Regions from separate parts of the Streptomyces sp. NPDC002787 genome, predicted to be linked through region 2. Evidence: riboswitches for the same ligand, from Rfam matches in the RefSeq annotation. Region 2 holds a riboswitch; each other region holds the start of a gene.
What was found. Region 2 has a riboswitch for cyclic di-AMP ahead of ACWD26_RS04190 (M23 family metallopeptidase). Riboswitches for the same ligand answer to the same signal wherever they lie in the genome.

Region 1 (3,728 bases), on a different contig from region 2:
CGCCACCCAGCCCCTCACGATCGGCGGGCAGGCCATCGCCCCCGGCGACCCCGTCCTCGTCGTCCTCGCCGCGGCCGACCGTGACCCGGCCCGTTTCCACGACCCCGACACCCTCGACCTCTCCCGCCGCGACAACCAGCACCTCGGCTACGGCCACGGCATCCACTACTGCCTCGGCGCCCCCCTGGCCCGCCTCGAAGGTCAGACGGCCCTGGCCACGCTCCTCACCCGCCTCCCGGACCTACGACTCGCGGCGGACCCGGCTGATCTGAGGTGGCGCGGCGGGCTCATCATGCGTGGATTGCGCACGCTTCCGGTGGCATTCACTCCGCGCGAGCGGCCCGTAGCAGTACCCCGATCCACGCCAGAAAATGACACACCCTCAAGTCTGTGATCTTCACGTGATCTGCGCTGCATTGACTTGTGACAACTGATCAACTGTCGATACGTTCACACGTCAGTGCGAAGGAGTCACCACATCCCTCGCGCAGGTCACTGCTGTCGCGTGAAAGGCAACCGCATGCTCTCCGGGACCGGTCGTCACCGTCGCCCCCGCCAGGCTCCGGCCCTCCTCGTCGCGGCCGGGGTGACCGGCTCGGCCATCGCGATCCCACTCCTCGGCGCCACCGGCGCGAGCGCGGCCAGCGGAACCACCTGGGACCAGGTGGCGGAGTGCGAGAGCGGCGGCTCCTGGAGCGCGGACACCGGCAACGGGCGCTACGGCGGCCTCCAGTTGACGCAGGAGAACTGGGAGACGTACGGCGGCCTCGACTACGCGACGAGCGCCGACCAGGCCAGCCGTTCGCAGCAGATCGCGGTCGCCGAGAGGGTGCTCGCCGACCAGGGCGTCGGCGTCTGGTCCACCTGTGGCGTGCTCCACAACCTCGCCGGCGACTCCGGCTCCGCCGATGTGGACCCGGGGGGCGCGGGCGACTGGACGAAGTCCGACGATTCCTCCAGTTCGTCCAATACTTCCAGTTCCTCCGGTTCGCCGGATTCGTCTTCTTCGGCTGGATCGACCGGATCGACCAAGTCGGCTGATTCCGCCGACTCCACCGACTCCACCGACTCCGGCGACTCCACCGGCTCCAACGATCCGAAGCGCTCCAGCGGCTCCGGTGACTCCGCTGACTCCAGCGGTTCTGGCGAATCATCCGATTCATCGGAATCGTCCGCGCATGTCAATGAAGGGTCCACCAAGGCCGCCTCGGGCGCCGACTCCGACGATTCCGCGAAGTCCGGCACCGACAACTCGGACGACTCGTCTCAGAGTGGCGGCTCCTCCACGGTCGACGGCAGTGAAAGCAGCGCCGGTCGTCACCGTGGCGCCAGTGCCTCCGAGGGTGCGGGCGCCGCCGACGGCTCGCGCGCCGATTCCTCACCCTCCGGCCGTCACGCCTCCCGTGGCGGCGACGCGGCCCGCGAGGCCGTGGAGGGCTCGTACACCGTCCGTGCGGGCGACAATCTGACGGGCATCGCGAACTCGCTCGGACTCGACGGCGGGTGGCGGGAGCTGTACGCCGAGAACGAGGGCACGGTCGGAACTGACCCGGACCTTATCCTTCCCGGTCAGACCCTCGAAGTCGGTGCCGAAACGGGCGAAAAGTAGCGGGAGTTCGGGTTGGGGTTCGCCCCTGAATGCCCGATTTGATCTCGGTGGGAGATGAATCACAGACCCCCTGATCGGCTTTGAAATTCGGCGAATCACGTGTTTACGGTCGTGACCGCTCGCCACAGCGGGCCCCTGCGGTCGGCACGCCGAATCCTGCCAACGGCCGTATGGGAACAGTCGTCGCGTCAAGCGCCGTAGGCAGGAGCGGGGGACCCAAGGTAAGTGCCGGGTCCGGAAGTTGAGGCCCTTCGGGGTCGCACGACCGGAACCGGCTCGGGGTGAAGCCGCGCGACGTGAGCCGAAAGGCGAGCGAGCGCGGCCGGGCAACTCAACCGGCCCGAACCCGACAGCTCACCTCGCAGGCGTCGGTGAGGGGATCACTCCATGCTGTTTTCCAGCAAGGGCAAGCACCGCCGCCCGTCCAAGGCCGCCCGTGCCATCGCCGTCGCCGGTGTCACCGGCGCCGCCGCCGTCGCGGCTCCGCTGATGGCCGCCGGCAGCGCCTCCGCCGCCACCGCCTCCGAGTGGGACGCCGTCGCCCAGTGCGAGTCCGGCGGGAACTGGTCCATCAACACCGGCAACGGCTACTACGGCGGTCTGCAGTTCTCGGCCTCCACCTGGGCCGGGTACGGCGGTACGAAGTACGCCTCCACCGCCGACCAGGCCAGCAAGGCGCAGCAGATCGAGATCGCCGAGAAGGTCCTCGCGGGTCAGGGCAAGGGCGCCTGGCCGGTCTGCGGCAAGGGCCTGTCCGGTGCCTCGTACAGCGGTGCCGCCGCCTCCGGCAGTGGCTCCTCGAACTCGAACTCCGGCTCGAACTCCGGTTCCTCCTCGCAGGAGAGCACCCAGAAGAGCACTCAGGAGACCCGCGCCTCCCGCTCCTCCGAGCGCGCCACCGTCGAGACCCCGACCGGCAAGAAGGTCAAGAAGGGTGACGGCGAGTACAAGGTCGTCAGCGGTGACACCCTCAGCGCCATCGCCGAGAAGAAGAACGTCAAGGGTGGCTGGGAGAAGCTCTACGAGCTGAACAAGGACATCATCGACGACGCCGACTTCATCTACCCGGGCCAGCAGCTCCACCTGAGCTGACCCTGCATGGCCGGACCGGATGTGGCCGGGCTGAGCTGGGCCGAAAAACAGGCCGCTCCCCAGCTGAACCACAGCCCGCTCACATCCGTGTCCTCCATAGTGAAGACCTCGTGAGGGCCGTCCCCCCGTCCCCACGGGCTCCCCGCCTCGGTGCGCATTCCCCCGTACGCACCGGGGCGGGGCTTTTTCCTTCCTGCGGGGCCCATTTCCCTTCCTGTTCACCTCTCCTGTTCACCACGGCTTTGTTCCGGGTGGGAACAATGGATACCGTCTGTCTGTCCATGGGGCGGTCGGTCGAGGACCGAGGGCCCCGTGGCGGTTAGGCTCTAGTCGCCATCGCGTCACATCCCAAGAAGGAGATGCTCGTGCCGTCCATCGACGTCGTCGTAGCCCGGGAAATCCTGGACTCCCGAGGCAACCCCACGGTCGAGGTCGAGGTCGGCCTCGACGACGGCAGCACGGGTCGTGCCGCCGTCCCCTCCGGCGCCTCCACGGGTGCCTTCGAGGCCATCGAGCTCCGTGACGGCGACCCCAACCGCTACCTCGGCAAGGGCGTCGAGAAGGCCGTCCTCGCGGTCATCGAGCAGATCGGCCCGGAGCTCGTCGGCTACGACGCCACCGAGCAGCGCCTGATCGACCAGGCGATGTTCGACCTGGATGCCACCGACAACAAGGGCTCCCTCGGCGCCAACGCCATCCTCGGCGTCTCCCTCGCCGTCGCCCACGCCGCCTCCGAGGCCAGCGACCTCCCGCTCTTCCGCTACCTGGGCGGCCCGAACGCGCACCTGCTGCCCGTTCCGATGATGAACATCCTGAACGGCGGCTCGCACGCCGACTCCAACGTGGACATCCAGGAGTTCATGATCGCCCCGATCGGCGCGGAGTCCTTCTCCGAGGCCCTGCGCTGGGGCGCCGAGGTCTACCACACCCTCAAGAAGGTGCTGAAGACCAAGGGCCTGTCCACCGGCCTCGGCGACGAGGGCGGCTTCGCCCCGAACCTGGAGTCCAACCGCGCCGCCCTCGACCT
Region 2 (3,728 bases):
CGGGGCGGGGTCCTCCTCTACCTCCGCCAGGAGGGCCGTGGCATCGGCCTCTACAACAAGCTCGACGCGTACGCCCTCCAGGACCAGGGCCTCGACACCTACGAGGCGAACGCGGCCCTCGGCCTGCCGGAGGACGCCCGCGACTACACGTCGGCGGCCCAGATGCTGGGTGCCCTCGGCATCGACGAGCTGGACCTGCTCTCCAACAACCCCGACAAGGCGCAGCAGCTGCGCGACCTCGGCGTCGGCGTCCGGCACCGCGTCCCCACGGGCGTCTTCACCACCGCCCACAACGTCCGCTACCTCCGCGCCAAGGTCCTCCAGACCCAGCACACGCTTCCCCTGCCGGAACTGGCGGACCTGCCGGAACTGACGGAGCTGTCGGCGGGCTGATCCCGGAAAACCGGCCCCCTCGCCCCCTCCCGGCCCGGCCCCCTCCCCTCCCTAGCCCACTCGGCCCCGCCGACTAGCCCCGCGCCCCACCGCCGGAAACCCTGTAGATGTGGGGCAGCCAGAGGGAGCGAGGGAGCCGGCCGGTCGGCGGTTCTCGTACGCCCGCGCGCTCGCCTGCGGCCTGCCCGTCCTGCTGATCGCCATCGGCCTCTTCTATGACCACTTCACCCCGCGCGAGTTCACGGCGGTCCCCTTCTTCACCGCCGCGCCCCTCGTGGCGGCGCCGCTCTTCTCGCTCCACGGCACGCTGATCACCGGCGCCGCCTCGGTCGCCGGCATCACCGCCGTACGGGTCCACTACGGCGACACGGGCCATGTGGACGCGATCACCGAGATCGCGACGGTCGCCACCGTCGCCGTACTGGCCGTGCTCATCAACCGTCTCGTCCGCCGCAGCGACGCCCGGCTCGCCACCGCCCGCGAGATCGCCGAGGCTGCGCAGCGGGCCGTACTGCCGGTGCCGCAGGAGCGGATCGGCGGGCTGGAGATCGCCGCGCGGTACGAGGCCGCGCAGGCCGGGGCGTCGATCGGGGGCGATCTGTACGCGGTGCAGGACTCCCCCCACGGCGTACGGCTGATCGTGGGCGATGTGCGCGGCAAGGGGCTGGGGGCGGTCTCGGCGGTGGCGGTGCTGATCGGCGCGTTCCGGGAGGCGGCCGAGCAGGAGTCGACGCTCGAAGCGGTCGCCCAGCGGCTGGAGCGGGCGCTGGCCCGGGAGGCGGCACGGCGCGAGGCCGCCCGACGGGACGGGACCGTGGAGTACGAGGGGTTCGTCACGGCCGTACTGGCGGAGTTCCCGCACGACGCCGGCCGCGCACGGATCGTCAACCGCGGCCACCCCTCACCCCTGCTGCTGTACGCCGACGGCACCCTGCGCACCCTGGACGCCCCGCAGCCCGCGCTTCCGCTCGGCATGGACGACCTGGGCACCTGGCCGGACCGCGCCGAGGAGACGGGGTTCCCGCCCGGCGCCACGCTGCTCTTCTACACCGACGGCCTCTCCGAGGCCCGCGACAGCCACGGTGTCTTCTACGACCCGGCCGAGCGACTGTCCGGCCGTACGTTCCCCGGCCCGCGCGCCCTGTTGACAACCCTCGCGGACGAGGTGCGCCGCCACACGGGCGACCGCACGACGGACGACATGGCACTCCTCGCGATCCGCCGCCCCTGACACCCCTCCCGCACCTCTCTCTCACATCTCTCGGCGTGGGATCACGGAGCGTGTCCGTTCGAACTTCCTCCGTATAGAAACTGACTTACCGTCAGAACAACTGTTACTCCTGAGGCAAGGTCAACTCGCCCGTTTTCCGCCCTTCATGACCCGTAAAGTCCGAGGCGAAAGCCGGAACGATCATTCAGAACAGCTTGGAATGGAGCGCCCGCGTCTATTAACGTTCGATAACGCAGCGCGGTCGTCCCAGCCGTCACAAGAGACGGCTCCGTGCTCACGCGCCGAATCCCGCAAGGGAACCGGGGAACCACCACCCTGGGGTGAATCGCGCGCAAACCGTCGTGGCAGCACGTCAGGTTTACGCGCGTAGGAGACCTTCCTGCTCCGAACCCGTCAGCTAACCCGGTAGGCGAGAAGGAAGGAAAGGAGTACGCCCACGTGGCGTCGAACCGGTCCGCGACCGAAGCCCCGTTCGTACCTAGCCAACGCGACGGCGAGAGCCAGACGTTCGGCTACGGCAGCTACAACAGCGACAACGAGGGCCCCTGGCAGGAGTGGAACCCCACCGAGGACTCCCTTCGCCCCGCTCGCGGTCGGCACCGCGTCGCCAAGAAGAGCGGCGTACTCGCCCGTGGCGGTCTCGCCCGCAGCTCCACGGTGCTCGGCGTCGGTGTCATAGCCGCCGTCAGTGGCGCCGGCATGGCCAGCGCGCAGTCCGGCAAGGCCCCGGTGTCCATATCGATGCCCGACATGCCGAACGTCGGCTCGGTCTTCGAGGACGACGCCGAGGAGCCGGAGCCGCAGGCCTCCACCAGCCCGCTCAGCAGCGCCGGCCTGATCGCCGCCGACACCGAGCAGGGCGCCGCCGACGCCGGTGAGGCGCTCCGCGCCCGCATCATGGCGCAGGCCGAGTCCCAGCAGGACGCGTTCGACAAGGCCGCCGCCGAGGCCGCCCAGACCGCCGCCGCGGAGAAGGCCGCCGAGCAGGCCGCCAAGGAGAAGAAGGAAGCCGAGGCGAAGGAAGCCGCCGCCAAGAAGAAGGCGGAGGAGGAGGCCGCGGCGAAGAAGGAGGCCGAGCGCCTCGCCGCCCTGGCCAAGCAGTTCGCGCTTCCCACCTCCTCGTACACCCTCACCTCCTCCTTCGGTCAGGCCGGCCCCTACTGGTCCTCCGGCTACCACACCGGCCTCGACTTCGCCGCCCCCACCGGCACGCTCATCAAGGCCGTCCACAGCGGCACGATCACGCAGGCCGGCTACGAGGGCTCCTACGGCTACAAGACCGTCCTCACCCTCGATGACGGCACCGAGATCTGGTACGCCCACCAGTCCTCCATCGGCGTCAGCGTCGGCCAGAAGGTCGCCACCGGCGATGTGATCGGCCGCGTCGGCGCCACCGGCAACGTCACGGGCGCCCACCTCCACATGGAGGTCCACCCCGGCGGCTCCTCCAGCGGCATCGACCCGGCGGCGTGGCTGCGCAGCAAGGGTCTGAACCCGTAAGGGCCAGGTAGGACTCGCAGACCCAGCCGTGCGCCGCGTAACCCGATGAGGGGTGCGCGGCGTTCGTCATGCCCGGACGCTTCACGCATCATTCACGCTGAGGCGGAATGCGGACGTCCGTTCCACCCGTTGACCCTGAACATGACTTCTCTTCGCAAGCTGGGCACGTCCGACATCGAGGTCTTCCCGCTCTCCCTCGGCGGCAACGTCTTCGGCTGGACCGCAGACGAGGCACAGTCCTTCGCCGTCCTCGACGCCTACGCGGCCGGCGGTGGCAACTTCCTCGACACCGCCGACTCCTACTCGGCGTGGGTCGAGGGCAACAAGGGCGGCGAGTCAGAGACGATCATCGGCAAGTGGGTCGGCTCCCGGGGCAACCGCTCCGACGTGGTCATCGCGACCAAGGTGAGCCAGCACCCCGAGTACCGGGGCCTGACGGCGGCCAACATCAAGGCGGCGGCCGACGCGTCCCTCACCCGCCTCGGCACCGACTACATCGACCTCTACTACACGCACTTCGACCAGCCCGAGGTCCCCGTCGAGGAGATCATCACCGCCCTCGACGACCTGGTGAAGGCCGGCAAGGTCCGCGCGATCGCCGCGT
Region 3 (3,728 bases), on a different contig from region 2:
GTCCAGCTTAGACCGGCCACCACACACCGCTCCGAGCGGAAGATCCCCTTCCACCCCGCTTCCCGTGAGGCACTTTTTCGCTCTGAGCCGACACCCCTCCCCCCACCATACGTACGTCCTGTACATTTTTTACAGAAGTCGATCAGAGGAGGCATTTCCCATGCCCGCGAACCGACCGTCGGCCCGCCATGTGCTGCCCGAGTTCACCGAGCGCACCAGTGCGGGTCACCGAACGATGGATCCGTACTCGAAGCTGCTGGAAGAACGGATCGTGTTCCTCGGGACGCAGATCGACGACACGTCCGCGAACGATGTGATGGCGCAGTTCATGCACCTCGAGTACCAGTCGCCGGACCGGGACATCTCGCTGTACATCAACTCGCCCGGCGGCTCGTTCAGCGCGATGACGGCGCTCTACGACACGATCCGATTCGTCACCTGCGATGTGGAGACGATCTGTCTGGGCCAGGCCGGGCCGTCCGCCGCGGTGCTGCTGGCGGCGGGCACACCGGGCAAGCGGTTCGTGCTGCCGGGGGCGCGCGTGCTGATCCACCAGCCGGCGTCGGCCGACCGGATCGAGGGGCAGGCGAGCGATCTGGCGATCCGGGCGGCGGAGTTGACGCGCAACCGCCGGAAGCTGGAGGAGATGCTCGTACGGCACACGGGGCAGAGCCCCGAGCGGATCAGTGCCGACATCGAGCGGGACACGTTCCTCGACGCCGAGGCGGCGGTGGAGTACGGACTGGCCGATCGGGTGATCCCGAGCCGTAAGACCTCGCGCACGCTCCCCGGCGCGAGGTGAGGCGTCGATGCTCCCACCCGAACTGCCGCCGCTGCCCGCGCTCACGCGCGCCGAGGCGGAGCTGATCGACCGTTACCTGGACGCGGTCGACCTCCTCGGCCGGATCAATCCGGCCCGCCCGGGCGACACGTACCGCGGGTTGCGCGCGGCGCAGGCGCTCGTCGCCAAGGCGATCGCTCTGCGCGACGCGCTCGAACTGATGCACAGGCGCGGTGAGAACGAGGTGCACGCCCCAACCCTCGCGCGGGCCCTGAGAGTTCTCGACGGCGAGCGCCGGGCGGCCCGTGTCGCGCTGCCGCCGGAGCCGGAGGACTCACCGGCCTGAACCGATCCCCGGCCGCTCGCCGTATTACTGACGGGGCGTCCGGCCCGGGTACGCACCCTCCGGACGGCCTAGCACGATCGACCCATCGGCCCATACGTCCAAAGAACCTGTGAAGTTGCGCGATCTGGCCACCGAACTGACGGAATGCATTATTCCGGTGCTGGTGCGGACCTCCTCGGCCACGTGGACACACCTACCGAAATCGTCCTGTCCACCCGAACGGGCGAGTGGTGAGTAAGACCACAAATCCCCGATTCCGTTGGGATTTTCGGACTTCCGTGCGTCAAGATCCCTTCCTGACGACAAGCCCCCGCCGCAGCGGCGGGGCGATCCGGGTGGACGCCGAGTCCTGCCGCCGCCCGGATGACCGGTCGACAGGATTGCATCGGCAGGAGTGGAGGACCCAAGCACGACGGGTCGCCGGAACGGTCACGCCATGACCGGGCCGAGCAGCCCTTGGGGTGAAGCCGCGTCAGCGGCCGGGCAACTTTGTCAGCCCGAATCCGACAGGTCATCCTTCACAGGCGGCTGACGAAGGGTTGCGCATGACTGCGCTGAATCGTGTCCCGTCGCTGTTGACCCGGGCCGGCACGGCCTCGGCTCTGACCATCGCCGCTGTCAGCGGCAGCATCGTGGTCCCGGGCGTCGCAGCCGACGCCGAGGCCGCCACGGTGGCGTCGAAGGCACTCAAGGTCGCGGCTTCCAAGAAGGGCTCCCCTTACAAGTACGGCGCCACGGGCCCAGGCAGGTTCGACTGCTCAGGGCTGACGCTGTACTCGTTCAAGAAGGCGGGCAAGAAGCTGCCCCGTACTGCCCAGCAGCAGTACAACAAGACGAAGCACATCTCCGCGAGCAGCCGCAAGCTCGGAGACCTCGTCTTCTTCCACTCGGGCTCGAACGTCTACCACGTCGGTATCTACGCGGGGAAGGGAAAGATCTGGCACTCGCCGAAGACGGGTGACGTCGTCCGGCTGCAGAAGATCTGGACGAAGAGCGTCTGGTACGGCCGGGTCCGCTGACCCACCGTCGGGGGGCGGCGGCGGAACGCACGGCCGCCCCCCGGCCTGCTCCTCACCCGCCCCCCGGGTCGCTCTTCCGCGCCCCTTGCACAGGGGCGTACCCCCGGCCGAACTGGTTACTCGTTCAGTCATGGCCGACGAAAGCACCCGCCCCGCCCGCAACGAGACGCCCCTCGAACGCGCCGACCGTAACTTCGCCGAGTTGCTGCAGGAGTTGCGGGTCACCCAGACAGGGGTGCAGATCCTCTTCGCGTTCCTGCTGACGCTGGCCTTCACACCGCGCTTCCCGGACCTGGACTCCGTACAGCGCGCCACCTACGTCACCACCCTGCTGCTGGCGGTCCTCGCGGCGACGCTCTTCACCGCCCCGGCCGCCCTGCACCGGCTGCTCTTCCAGCAGAACGCCAAGCCCACCATCGTCCAGGTCTCGTCCCGGCTGGCCACCGTGGGCCTGGGGGTGCTGATGCCGGCCTTCGCCGGGTCCGTGATGCTCGTCGTGGACGTGACGCTCGGCCGGACGGCCGGGATCATCGCCGGGGTCGGCACGCTCCTCGGGTGTCTGTTCCTGTGGGCCGTGCTCCCGAAGCTGGTGGGACGCTCCGAGCGCAACGGCAGCACGAGGACGCCGCGTCAGGACGGGACGGTCCCCGCCCCCCGGGGTCAGGACTCCGTCACGGCTCCTGCGGACCACCTGTCCTGACCGGCTGTACGGGGACCGTCCACGGCAGCTCGATCGCCACCGTCTTACCGCCCTCCCGTGTGGGTCTGATGCTCAGCCTGCCGCCGCACTCGGCGGTCAGCCAGCGGATGATGACCATGCCCCTGCCGTTGTCCTGCTGGACGGCGGCGGGCAGGCGCTTGGGAAAACGTGGATGGCTGTCGGTGACGCCGATGCGCAGGTGCTCGTCCCGGTCGAGCGCGATGTCCACGGTGAACGTGGGCGACTGACCGAGTGTGTGCTGGACGGCGTTGGTGGCGAGTTCGGACACGATCAGGCGCACGGTGTCCGCGATGTCCGTGTCACCCGGCAGGCCCCATTCGGCCAGCACGGTGGTGACGTAGTTCCGGGCAGCGGGCACCGAGGCGGGATCGCTCGGCAGAGTGACGGATGCTTCCTGGTGATCTGCCATGGCGAGGCGTCCCTTTCCCACGGGACCGGTGTCCGACAGGGAGCGGATGGTTCGACTACGGTCCCGGACTGGTGCTTCGCGCCAGACTGCCACTACCTGGGCCGTCACGGGCGGCGATCCACCAAGATGTGCATATATCTGTCGCTCGAAGCGGTGAACTCTCCGACGGCCGACCGTATTTGGCAGGGGTCTTCGTCCATCCTCTGTCGTCACCCCGACTTCGCTCGCCGGGCGGAAGGAGAAACCCATGCAGTACGGTCCGGCGGTGCGCCGCCGCAAGCTCGGTGCCGAGTTGCGTGTCCTGCGCACCCGTTCCCGTCTCACGAGCATCGAGGCGGCCCGTCTCGTGGGCTGGCACCAGTCGAAGGTGAGCCGGATCGAGACGGGCGCCAGCGGGGTGAAGCCCGGGGACGTACGCAAGCTACTGGACGCGTACGGGGTCGACGACTCCG
Region 4 (3,728 bases), on a different contig from region 2:
ATCATCGGCGAGCAGCTGCGCGAGGTCGTCGAGGAGAACGTGCCCGCGCGCGCGTTGATGGCCGCCTACCGGCTGCCCGAGGACGGCACGCGCGCGTGCGACGCCGCCGACCTGGCGCTCACGATCCTCGGCGGAGGCGAGTCCTCCCGTCTCTACAACCGGCTCGTCCGCCGTGACCGTACGGCCGTGACGGCCGGCTTCGGTCTGCTGCGCCTGGCCGGCGCGCCCTCCATGGCCTGGATGGACGTGAAGACCTCCGGTGACGTCGAGGTGCCCGTCATCGAGGCCGCCGTCGACGAGGAGCTCGCCCGGTTCGCCGCGGAGGGCCCCACGGCGGAGGAGATGGAGCGCGCCCAGGCCCAGTTGGAGCGCGAGTGGCTGGACCGGCTCGGTACGGTCGCGGGCCGCGCCGACGAACTGTGCCGGTTCGCGGTGCTGTTCGGCGACCCGAAGCTCGCCCTCACCGCCGTCGACCGCGTCCTCGACGTGACCGCCGAGGAGGTCCAGGAGATCGCCAAGGCGCGTCTGAGGCCCGACAACCGCGCGGTGCTCGTCTACGAGCCCGTCGACGGCGAGGAGGACGACACAGAGGAAGCCGCGGCGCAGGCCGCCGAAACCACCGACGAGACCGAGGAGTCGGCGAAGTGACCGAGCTCGCGACCATGGACTTCCACCCGCAGCCCCAGGCCGGCGAGGCCAGGCCCTGGGCGTTCCCGGCGCCCGAGCGCTCCACCCTCGACAACGGTCTGACCGTCCTGCGCTGCCACCGTCCCGGCCAGCAGGTCGTCGCCGTCGAGGTCCTCCTCGACGCGCCCCTGGACGCCGAGCCCGCCGGTCTCGACGGTGTGGCCACCATCATGACCAGGGCGTTCTCCGAGGGCACCGACAAGCACACGGCCGAGGAGTTCGCCGCCGAGCTGGAGCGCTGCGGCGCCACCCTCGACTCGCACGCCGACCACCCCGGCGTTCGGCTCTCCCTCGAAGTGCCCGTGTCGCGGCTGGCGAAGGCGCTCGGCCTGCTCGCCGACGCCCTCAGGGCCCCCGCGTTCGAGGACAGCGAGATCGAGCGGCTGGTGGCCAACCGGCTCGACGAGATCCCCCACGAGACCGCCAACCCGGGCCGCCGGGCCGCGAAGGAGCTCTCCAAGCAGCTGTTCCCGGCCGACTCGCGCATGTCGCGCCCCCGCCAGGGCACCGAGGAGACCGTCGAGGGCATCGACTCCGCGGCCGTACGCGCCTTCTACGAGAAGCACGTACGCCCCGCGACGGCCACCGCCGTGGTCGTCGGCGACCTCACCGGCGTCGACCTCGACACGGTGCTCGGCGAGACCCTGGGCGCCTGGACCGGCTCCCCGGCCAAGCCGCGACCGGTGCCGTCCGTGACCGCCGACGACACCGGGCGGGTGATCATCGTGGACCGCCCCGGCTCCGTCCAGACCCAACTGCTCATCGGCCGGGTGGGCGCCGACCGGCACGACCGCGTGTGGCCGGCCCAGGTGCTCGGCACGTACTGCCTCGGCGGCACCCTCACCTCCCGTCTGGACCGCGTCCTGCGCGAGGAGAAGGGCTACACCTACGGCGTGCGCGCGTTCGGCCAGGTGCTGCGCTCCGCACCCGACGGCTCGGGCACCGCGATGCTCGCCATCAGCGGCTCCGTGGACACACCCAACACCGGACCGGCGCTCGACGACCTGTGGACGGTGCTGCGCACCCTCGCCGCCGAGGGTCTGACCGACGCCGAGCGCGACGTCGCCGTGCAGAACCTCGTCGGGGTCGCCCCCCTCAAGTTCGAGACGGCCGCCGCCGTGGCGAGCACGCTGGCCGACCAGGTCGAGCAGTACCTGCCGGACGACTACCAGTCGACGCTCTACCGCCAACTCGCCGCCACGGGCACGGTGGAGGCCACGGCCGCCGCCGTGAGCGCCTTCCCGGTGGACCGTCTGGTGACCGTCCTCGTCGGCGACGCCGCGCAGATCGAGGAGCCGGTCAGGGCCCTCGGCATCGGCCAAGTCACCGTCGTACCGGCCGAGTAGAAACCGGGCAGAACGACGCGCGTCTCCGGGGCCCTGGTGACTGAAGAGTCGCCAGGGCCCTCGTTTGTCCCTATTGATGGGGGAGGTTGCACGTCTGCCCTGTGGCGTACGCCTCAAAACCCGTGATCCGTTTGTTATTTCGAAGACGGCGCCCTTAGCGTCGGTCCGGCTGTTCGTCAGCAGTCCGCCGCAGCCGCGGCACCGGACAGTCATCGCCGAGTCCCCGCATGGCGCGAGCCAGGGGAGCCGGGGACCCACCGCAGTCCCTGGGGTGAATCGGGTGCCCTTCGCGAAGCGACGCGAAACGGGGGGCAGCCGTAGGAGACCTTCCTGCTCCGAACCCGTCAGCTAACCCGGTAGGCGAGAGGGAAGGAAAGGACCAGCCACTTCATGGCGTTCACCCGCGCCCCCGGGAAGCACCGCCGTCCCGGCCGTGTGAAGCGCGCGACCACGAGGAACGTGGGCGTCGCCGCTCTCACCACCACCGGTGTCATCGGCACCCTGGCAGCCCCCGCGCTCGCCGCGGAGGAGCCCGCCGTCGAGCAGACCGGTCTCAACCAGATCATCACCCTCGGCGACACGGTCGCCGACCAGGTCGACGCCCAGGCCGCCGCCCAGCAGCAGGCCGCCGAGGTCGCCGAGATCAAGAAGAAGGCGCAGGAGGAGGCCCGCAAGGCAGCCGCCGAGAAGGCCGAGCAGGAACGTGCCGCCGCCAAGGAGCGCGAGGAGATCAAGGCCCGCGCCGCCCGTGCGGCCGAGCGCGAGCGCCTCAACTCCTATGTCGCGCCCATCAGCGGCTCGTACATCTCCACCGGCTACAAGGCCGGCGGCGCCGTCTGGTCCTCCGGCAGCCACACCGGCGTCGACTTCCACGCGGCCTCCGGCACCGCCGTCCTCGCGGTCGGCTCCGGCACTGTCGTCGAGGCGGGCTGGGGTGGCGCGTACGGCAACAACATCGTCATCAAGATGAACGACGGCACGTACACGCAGTACGGCCACCTGTCGTCCATCGGCGTCTCCGTCGGCCAGACGGTCACCCCCGGCCAGCAGATAGGCCTCTCCGGGGCGACCGGCAACGTCACCGGCGCGCATCTGCACTTCGAGGCCCGGACGACCGCCGAGTACGGCTCGGACATCGACCCCGCCGCGTACCTGCGCTCGCACGGCGTGAACATCTGACGCCTCGCTCAGCTCTTCCCGGAAGGCCCTGGCTCACCGAGCCGGGGCTTTCCGCGTTGTGACGTACTCCTTGTCCGTTGTGACACACCTCCTGTCCAAAAAATATCCATGGATTCCGGTCCGCCATCGGAAATTCCGGCTCGCTGCAATAGAGTCACTGGAACACACGTCAATCATCGACGTTTCACGGGGATTAAGGCGGAGGTCGGTCATGCGTATTCCGGCGCACTCGGTATGCACGGCTATCCGCGACGACATCGTCGCGGGTGTCTACGAGCGCGGCAGCCGCCTCACCGAGGAACTGCTCGCGCGCCGGTACGGCGTCAGCCGGGTCCCCGTGCGTGAGGCGCTGCGCACGCTGGAGGCGGAAGGGTTCGTGGTGACCCGTCGGCACGCGGGCGCGTGCGTCGCCGAGCCGACCGAGCAGGAGGCCGCCGACCTGCTGGAGATGCGCATGCTGCTGGAGCCGCTGGGCGCCGCCCGCGCCGCCCAGCGCCGTACGGAGGCACACCTCAA

Region 1: another riboswitch for cyclic di-AMP. It lies ahead of ACWD26_RS34875 (transglycosylase family protein); the one in region 2 lies ahead of ACWD26_RS04190 (M23 family metallopeptidase).
Region 3: another riboswitch for cyclic di-AMP. It lies ahead of ACWD26_RS37940 (C40 family peptidase); the one in region 2 lies ahead of ACWD26_RS04190 (M23 family metallopeptidase).
Region 4: another riboswitch for cyclic di-AMP. It lies ahead of ACWD26_RS30370 (M23 family metallopeptidase); the one in region 2 lies ahead of ACWD26_RS04190 (M23 family metallopeptidase).

Annotation. Positions count from the first base shown of each region.
Region 1 is NZ_JBSFVC010000031.1:41,800-45,527, forward strand. It holds gene ACWD26_RS34865 (cytochrome P450 family protein) at 1-394, shown strand, start outside; gene ACWD26_RS34870 (transglycosylase family protein) at 521-1,609, shown strand; cyclic di-AMP (ydaO/yuaA leader) riboswitch at 1,793-1,992, shown strand; gene ACWD26_RS34875 (transglycosylase family protein) at 1,997-2,701, shown strand; gene eno (phosphopyruvate hydratase) at 3,067-3,728, shown strand, end outside.
Region 2 is NZ_JBSFVC010000003.1:27,422-31,149, reverse strand. It holds gene ACWD26_RS04200 (GTP cyclohydrolase II) at 1-393, shown strand, start outside; gene ACWD26_RS04195 (PP2C family protein-serine/threonine phosphatase) at 503-1,624, shown strand; cyclic di-AMP (ydaO/yuaA leader) riboswitch at 1,894-2,051, shown strand; gene ACWD26_RS04190 (M23 family metallopeptidase) at 2,063-3,124, shown strand; gene ACWD26_RS04185 (aldo/keto reductase) at 3,266-3,728, shown strand, end outside.
Region 3 is NZ_JBSFVC010000039.1:32,782-36,509, reverse strand. It holds gene ACWD26_RS37950 (ATP-dependent Clp protease proteolytic subunit) at 161-802, shown strand; gene ACWD26_RS37945 (hypothetical protein) at 810-1,127, shown strand; cyclic di-AMP (ydaO/yuaA leader) riboswitch at 1,499-1,669, shown strand; gene ACWD26_RS37940 (C40 family peptidase) at 1,673-2,146, shown strand; gene ACWD26_RS37935 (DUF6328 family protein) at 2,277-2,846, shown strand; gene ACWD26_RS37930 (ATP-binding protein) at 2,818-3,276, opposite strand; gene ACWD26_RS37925 (helix-turn-helix domain-containing protein) at 3,524-3,728, shown strand, end outside.
Region 4 is NZ_JBSFVC010000024.1:48,707-52,434, reverse strand. It holds gene ACWD26_RS30380 (M16 family metallopeptidase) at 1-648, shown strand, start outside; gene ACWD26_RS30375 (M16 family metallopeptidase) at 645-2,033, shown strand; cyclic di-AMP (ydaO/yuaA leader) riboswitch at 2,237-2,411, shown strand; gene ACWD26_RS30370 (M23 family metallopeptidase) at 2,424-3,212, shown strand; gene ACWD26_RS30365 (GntR family transcriptional regulator) at 3,424-3,728, shown strand, end outside.